Regions from separate parts of the Paenibacillus xylanexedens genome, predicted to be linked through region 1. Evidence: predicted binding sites of a transcription regulator. Region 1 holds the regulator's gene; the other holds the start of a gene.

Region 1 (4,011 bases):
AAAAAGAAAAGTGTTGTTCTTACATCCGCTACGCTCTCCGTGGATAAGTCATTCCAGTTCATGATTGAACAGCTTGGCTTGCAGGAAGCCGCCGAAAACAATCGGCTATTAACGTCGATGTTGCCATCACCTTTCAACTATCGTGATCAGGCACTTCTGGTGATTCCGCGTGATTTCCCAAGTGTGAAGGGCAGTGTGGGTGATGCGCACTTTGTCAATATGCTGGTGCAATCACTGGCAGAGACCGCAATTGCCACGCGTGGACGCATGATGGTTCTGTTTACTTCATACAAGATGTTGAGACAGGTCTATGATCCGCTGAAAGAAGCTCTGTCTGGTAACGACATCTCGTTGCTTGGTCAAGGCGTTGATAGTGGAAGTCGTTCCAAATTGACTCGCAGGTTCCAAGATGCCAAAGCTACGGTACTTCTTGGCACAAGCAGCTTCTGGGAGGGTGTAGATATCCCGGGAGAGGCGCTAACTTGTCTCGCTATTGTGAGACTGCCTTTCCAGCCACCGAATCATCCGTTGGTGGAAGCCAAGAGTGAGTTGCTTCAGGAACAGAAGAAAAATCCGTTCATGAAACTGTCCGTGCCACAAGCGGTCATTCGTTTCAAGCAGGGATTTGGCCGATTGGTGCGTACAGCAAAGGACAGAGGAATTGTCATTGTTTATGATACACGGGTGATTGAAGCGTATTATGGTAAATTCTTTTTATATTCATTACCTGGTCCCAAAATGGAGCATATGCTTACGGAGCAGATGGTTCCACGAATTACCGAATGGTTGGAAAAACCAGCTAATGAACAAGAATAATAGTTGTTTTGGTCGTTATATCATTGCATGACACTATCGTTTGGCGTTAAACTTTATTAGATATTTCCGTATCCGATTAAAGCAGTTGCACGTAAGAACTTATAACCTAAATTACAAGGAGCATTCTGTATAAAATGTCACGTTTATCTTTGAGTTTATACAGAATACTCATCTTTTCATCTATTATTTTATCGTGGCCTTGGTAAGGGGGAGCAAGAATGAAATCGGATAAAATTTCGGAAGCGGTGGTACGACGTCTGCCTGTATACTTGCGCTATTTAAACGAGTTGCATCAGCGTGAGGTGGCTACTGTTTCTTCTCAAGAGCTTGGACAGAGGCTGGATCTGAATCCGGCCCAAATTCGTAAAGACCTGGCTTACTTCGGTGATTTTGGTCGTAAAGGGATCGGGTATGATGTATCCTATTTGATCGAGAAAATTCGTCACATTCTCAAAATCGATCAGCAAATTAATGTGGCTCTGGTAGGCGCGGGTAACCTCGGACAGGCCTTGTCCAACTATAACGCGTATCTGAAAGACAACATGAAGATTGTTGCTGTATTCGATGCATACGGACCGAAGATTGGTAGTCAAATCAACAGTTTGACGGTAAAACCAATGGATGAATTGACGGAAGCGGTTAAAACGGAAAACATTCGCATCGGAATTATCACGGTTCCGGATACGGAAGCCCAAAATGTAGCCGATCAGCTTATTGAATCCGGAATCGAAGCGATCCTTAATTTTGCACCAACAATTCTAAAAACACCGCCGCATATCCGCATTCACCATGCTGACTTTACAACGGATCTGCTTAGTTTGGCCTATTACTTGGAGACTGGAAAGGACGACGAGGAAGATGACAACAAATAGATGGGTAATTCACAACGGCAAATTTGCCGTTAATGAAGGCGGCACAACATGGAACGTGGTTCAAGGATACATGGTTGTTGAGGATGACAAGATTGTGCATATTGGTGAGACATTGCCGGATGGAGACAAAAATAGTACCAAAGTAGATGGAAAAGGACTGTTCTTCCTGCCGGGTCTGATCAATACGCATGGTCATGCAGCAATGTCGTTGCTCAGAGGGCACGGAGATGATCTTGCGTTGCAAGTATGGTTGCAGGAAAAAATGTGGCCAATGGAAGCGAAAATGACTTCAGAAGACGTATATTGGGGAACTTCGCTATCAGTGCTTGAAATGTTGAAAGGCGGAACTACAGCTTTCCTGGACATGTACGATCACATGGATCAAGTTGCCAAAGTTGTGGAGCAATCCGGCGTTAGAGCAGCACTGGCACGTGGTGTAATCGGGCTGTGCTCGGAAGAAGAACAATTGCGGAAGCTGGAGGAGTCGGCTGCGTTTGCACGTGAGTGGAATGGACAGGCAGATGGTCGCATTACAACCGTAATCTCGCCACATGCACCATATACATGCCCTCCTGACTACATAGAGAAGCTTGTACAGGTCGCGAACGACCTAAACCTTCCCCTTCATACACATATGTCGGAAACGCTTCGTGAAGTGGAGCAGAACGTGGCTGATTATGGACTGCGTCCTGTGGCACATCTGGAGAAACTGGGCTTTTTCTCCCGTCCATCCCTGGTTGCACATGCGGTGCATCTGAATGACGAAGAGATTGAAATTTTGGCCCGACATGATGTGGCTGTATCCCATAACCCGGGAAGTAACCTGAAACTCGCTTCCGGTGTTGCGCGGGTACCTGCGTTGCTGAAAGCAGGAGTTACCGTGTCACTCGGAACAGACGGACCGGCAAGCAACAACAACCTGGATATGTTCGAGGAAATGAGACTGGCTGCATTGATCCACAAAGGTGTATCCGGTGACCCGACGGCAGTGCCAGCAGGCGAAGCGTTATTACTCGGAACGTCATACGGTGCCAAATCTATCTTCTTGAACAATACCGGAGCACTCAAGGTCGGCATGAAGGCTGACTTTATCGCCTTGGACATTGAACAGGCACATTTCTATCCACATACAGACCTGATCTCACATACGATCTACTCGGCTTCTGCCAAAGATGTTGAGCACGTATGGGTGGATGGAAAACAAGTGGTGAAACATGGCGAATGTCTGACGCTGGATGAAGAACGCATTTTGCGTGAGTCTCAATTGGCATTTGATGGTCTGCTTGCTCGTTAATTGCAGGACAGCATCATAGGGAAAGGAAGTTCGGCTTTTGAAGAAAAAAAAGAAGTGGATATGGATTTCGCTGCTTGCACTGGTTCTGATTCTGTTTGGACTTCAGCGTTATTACGTCCATGTCACGCAGGACCAACGCAAGGAAGAAGCGCTCGCCATACAAGCAGCACAGGAGCAACTGGGCATTACATCCTATGATGAATTGCGTAAGTACATCTGGGGAGACAAAGAAGGCTCTGACAACATCTACTGGACTCTGATCGGCAAAAACAAGGATAACCAGGATGTTATGGTCTGGGTTAAGTTCGACGCAAACAATCAACCTGCTACGGGTGCAAACGCTGTACACAGCGAGTTGCTGCAGAACGGCATGTCCGAAGCGCAGATCCGCAATCGCTTTAGTTCTGAAGTTCCTGCCGGTGAGATTAAGCGAATCATGCCCGGAGTTGTGAATGGAATATATGTGTGGCAAGTGTATTATAAAGACGGTACGCATAACCACTATCGCTTTTATCGTTTTAGCAACGGAGAACAGGTGGACCTGGTCTACACACTCCCGAACAGCTAGAACAAATAGAGTGACATAACTAGAGAATTTAATGAAATGAAAGAACCGGCAGACGGATATCCGACTGAACCGGTTCTTTGTGTTGTCTGTAAACATTTTTGATTTAAATAGTTAAAATTAATAATTTATTCATATTTTCGCCTTCGAAATTGTATATACGATGTGATATACTCAGATATGTACTCAAAGTTACATTCAAAAACAAATAAACCTGTCGAAATTATCTCAGGAGTCAATGTGCACATATTCGTATATACCAATAAGCCAGTAGGTTGGGCCAAAATCTGGGAGGGGTAATTCACTTGAAGCTAAAAGTATTGCCTATTGCTATAACTGCCGTCATTTCAGCCGTTGTGTTGTTTGGAGGTTGGTTTGTATATCGTCAGGTGGCTGTGCAGAATCCGATTGAAAAAATGGTAACCCAGTACGATGGAGTCAATGACGTTCAATTAACTATTAAC
Region 2 (4,011 bases), 2.7 Mb from region 1:
TGGAGCAGGTCATATCATCTGGTTACCGGGTGTTCGACGGTCCAATGTGGCTCCTGTCAGGGAGGGCACTTCCGCAATCCTGTACATGACTGTAGGCGATTCAGCGATTCAGGGGTAGTGGTTATGGTTCAGGTAAGGCTTTCATAGTATAACTTAGGAGGTTCGCACAGTTGCAGAACGACATTCAGGAAGTATTGATCAGTGAAGAAGAAATTCAGAGTAAAGTCAAGGAATTAGGCGCAACACTAAGTGCCGAATATGCAAATCGCAATCCTTTGGTCATTTGTGTGCTCAAGGGTGCGTTTATATTTATGGCTGATTTGGTTAAAAACATAACGGTACCTGTTGAAATGGATTTTATGGCGGTATCCAGTTATGGCGCTTCCACCAAGTCATCAGGTGTTGTCAAAATCATTAAGGATCTGGATGTATCCGTTGAAGGACGGGAAGTTCTGATTGTCGAAGATATTATCGACAGTGGACTTACACTCAGCTATCTGATTGAACTGCTAGAAAACCGCGGTGCCGAGTCGGTGCGTGTGGTTACGCTGTTCGACAAGCCTTCAGGCCGTAAAGTTGAGTTGGAAGCTCATTACACAGGCTTTGACATTCCTGACGCGTTCATCGTTGGTTACGGTTTGGATTTTGCGGAGAAGTACCGGAACCTGCCCTATATCGGGATTTTGAAGCCGGAAGTCTATAGTAGCTAATATCCTGCCCGACCCAAGCCTTGAGCTGTTCTTGGCTTCTGTTGAGAAGCCATGTCGGGCTATGTTAAAATAATTAAAGTGTCTCGAGAGGAGGTAGGGGATGAATCGGTTCATCCGGAATTCTGGTTTTTATTTGATTCTTTTTTTAGTTGTGGTGGGGATAGTCCAGTTCGTCAGCAATGGCGGCGAAGCCACCGATAATCCTAGATATGATCAGTTGCGTGCAGCGATCAAAGCCAACAATGTCTCTGAATTGACGGTTCAATTCAACGGTCAAACGTATCTCGTGACCGGTCAATACAAGAAGGCACCTGATGGCGCCAAATCAGAAAATTTCTCAACGTATATTCCTCCTACGGATGAGGCAATTAGTGAGCTTGTAGCTGCAAGTGAAACTAACAATTTCCAATATCATCAGGAGCCAATGAAAGGTGACAGCATCTGGTTGACGTTGCTGACTTCCTTTATTCCTTTGATCATTATGTTCCTGCTGTTCTTCTTCCTGTTTAATCAGGCTCAAGGCGGCGGCGGTAAAGTAATGAACTTTGGTAAAAGCCGTGCTCGTCTCTACAACGAAGAGAAGAAGCGGGTTACATTTGAAGATGTTGCGGGTGCTGACGAAGAGAAACAGGAACTTGTTGAGGTTGTAGACTTCCTCAAGGACCCTCGTAAATTCGCAGCAGTAGGTGCGCGGATTCCTAAGGGCGTATTGCTCGTAGGGCCTCCAGGTACCGGTAAAACATTGCTCGCTCGTGCCGTAGCCGGTGAAGCGGGTGTACCATTCTTCACTATTTCAGGTTCCGACTTCGTGGAAATGTTTGTCGGTGTCGGTGCATCACGTGTTCGTGATTTGTTTGAAAATGCGAAGAAAAATGCCCCATGTATCATCTTTATCGATGAGATTGATGCTGTAGGACGTCAGCGTGGTGCTGGTCTCGGTGGTGGTCACGATGAACGTGAACAGACACTCAACCAGTTGCTCGTTGAGATGGACGGATTCGGAGTTAACGAAGGTATTATCATCATTGCCGCAACGAACCGTGCAGATATTTTGGACCCTGCCTTGCTGCGTCCAGGACGTTTTGACCGTCAAATTACGGTTGACCGCCCTGATGTAAGAGGTCGTGAAGCTGTCCTGAAAGTACATTCCCGTAATAAACCACTGACCAAAGATGTGAAGATGGATATTATCGCGAAGCGTACAACAGGTTTCTCTGGTGCGGATTTGGAGAATCTCTTGAACGAAGCGGCATTGCTTGCAGCGCGTCGTAACCGTAAAGATATTTCCATGAAGGAAGTTGACGAAGCGATTGACCGTGTCATCGTTGGTACGGAGAAGAAAAGCCGTGTCATCAGTGATCGCGAGAAACGAATCGTTGCTTATCACGAAGCAGGTCATACCATTGTCGGATACTTCCTCGAACATGCTGATATGGTACATAAAGTGACCATTATTCCGCGCGGACGTGCGGGTGGATATGTAATCATGTTGCCAAAAGAAGACCGTATGCTGGTTACCAAGCAGGAATTGCTGGATAAAGTAACCGGACTTCTCGGGGGTCGTGTAGCTGAAGAATTGTTCATCGGAGAAATTGGTACTGGTGCATACAGTGACTTCCAGCAAGCGACAGGTATTGTTCGCAGCATGGTTATGGAATACGGTATGAGTGAGAAATTGGGACCTATGCAATTTGGAAGTTCACAAGGACAGGTATTCCTTGGTCGGGATATCGGTCATGAACAGAATTACTCGGATTCCATTGCTTACGAGATTGATCAGGAAATGCAACGCTTTATCAATGACTGTTATGAGAAGTGTAAGGACTTGCTTGTTAAACATTCAAAAGAGATGCACCTGATCGCTCAAACTTTGCTTGAGGTTGAGACTTTGGAAATGGATCAGATCAAGCAATTGATCGAAACAGGTTCTTTGACTCCAAAAGCAGAGAATGACAATGATGGTGAAGGCACACCAACTGAAGGCGGAGAGCCAATCATCGACACCATCGGTGATGTGCGTGTTCGTATTCAAGGTAAAGATGAAACGCCTGAGCCACCAGCCGGAGATATTCCAAACGAAGCTCCGAATCTGGAAAAGGGTAATAACAATAACCCGGATGATGGCGGAACTAAGCCAACGTCTTAATGCACAATACATCTGGCTATGATAGCAGGTGAAATCAAGAGAGCCCTAGAGGCTCTCTTTTTTTATCCATTATTTTAAAAGAGGATAGATAAAGATAAACGGGAGTTAGATGGCGAACCAGTTAGCAAACAGGTGGTTACAGCGCTGTTCCGGGCCTTTTTCATTTATTGACAGAGTCGTGAACGTTGTGTAAATTAGTTGTTAAACCGCTTGTGATTCGTTTCTCAAGCGAAGATAACGACTTAGGTTAGCCCACGAAACAGCGCATGACGCTGTCCCGATAAAGGAGAGGATCACAGGTGGAAGCTCTGGCTTTAGAGCGCAAGGCTGAGATGAACCGCGAGCTGCGTGAGCGGCTTATGGTGTTGAAGAAGGAACGTAATGCTATTATTCTTGCCCATTATTATCAACGTGACGAAGTACAGGAGGTTGCCGACTTCCGTGGAGATTCGTTTCTGTTAGCCCAGAAGGCAGCACAGACAGATGCGGATGTGATCGTTTTCTGTGGTGTTCATTTTATGGGTGAAAGCGCTAAAATTCTTGCGCCAAATAAAACAGTTATTATCCCGGACGAACGTGCGGGCTGCCCAATGGCAGATATGGTGAATGTGGATGGACTACGCAAATTGAAAGCACAACATCCTAATGCCAAGGTGGTTACGTATATCAATTCCTCGGCTGAGATCAAAGCAGAGACTGACATCTGTTGTACATCAGCGAACGCAGTCCGGGTTATTCAATCGGTGGATTCCGACGAAATTATCTGGGTACCGGATAAAAACCTGGGACATTATGTGCAGCAGCATACAGACAAGAAAATGATTATCTGGGAAGGTTACTGCAACACTCACGATATGCTTACAGTCAAAGATGTGGTGGAGATGAGAGCCAAGCATCCAAATGCAGAGTTTGTTGTCCATCCAGAGTGTCGCCCTGAGGTTGTAGAAATGGGTGATTTTGTAGGCAGCACAACAGCTATTCTGGAGTATTGCAAAAATTCATCAGCGAAGGAATTTATCGTAGGTACCGAAGATGGTACAGGATATCAGCTTCGTCTGGATAGTCCGGATAAACAGTTCCACTTTGCTACCAAGTTCCTCGTATGTCCCAACATGAAGGTGAACAACTTGAAGAAACTGGTGAAATGCCTGGAAA

What was found. The regulator Rex, encoded in region 1, represses fermentation and respiration genes when NADH is low (regulators of the CRP and FNR family bind a similar motif). The targets are predictions, from matches to a motif close to TTGTGAAATATTTCACAA.
Region 2: the regulator Rex is predicted to act here: its motif matches at 3,067-3,084, upstream of nadA (quinolinate synthase NadA).

What each region holds. Positions count from the first base shown of each region.
Region 1 covers NZ_CP018620.1:5,136,168-5,140,178, reverse strand. Annotated here, with positions in the region: gene dinG (ATP-dependent DNA helicase DinG) at 1-816, shown strand, start outside; gene BS614_RS22350 (redox-sensing transcriptional repressor Rex) at 1,035-1,688, shown strand; gene BS614_RS22345 (amidohydrolase) at 1,675-2,982, shown strand; gene BS614_RS22340 (DUF5590 domain-containing protein) at 3,020-3,550, shown strand; gene BS614_RS22335 (hypothetical protein) at 3,853-4,011, shown strand, end outside.
Region 2 covers NZ_CP018620.1:784,822-788,832, forward strand. Annotated here, with positions in the region: gene tilS (tRNA lysidine(34) synthetase TilS) at 1-118, shown strand, start outside; gene hpt (hypoxanthine phosphoribosyltransferase) at 171-710, shown strand; gene ftsH (ATP-dependent zinc metalloprotease FtsH) at 811-2,856, shown strand; gene nadA (quinolinate synthase NadA) at 3,156-4,011, shown strand, end outside.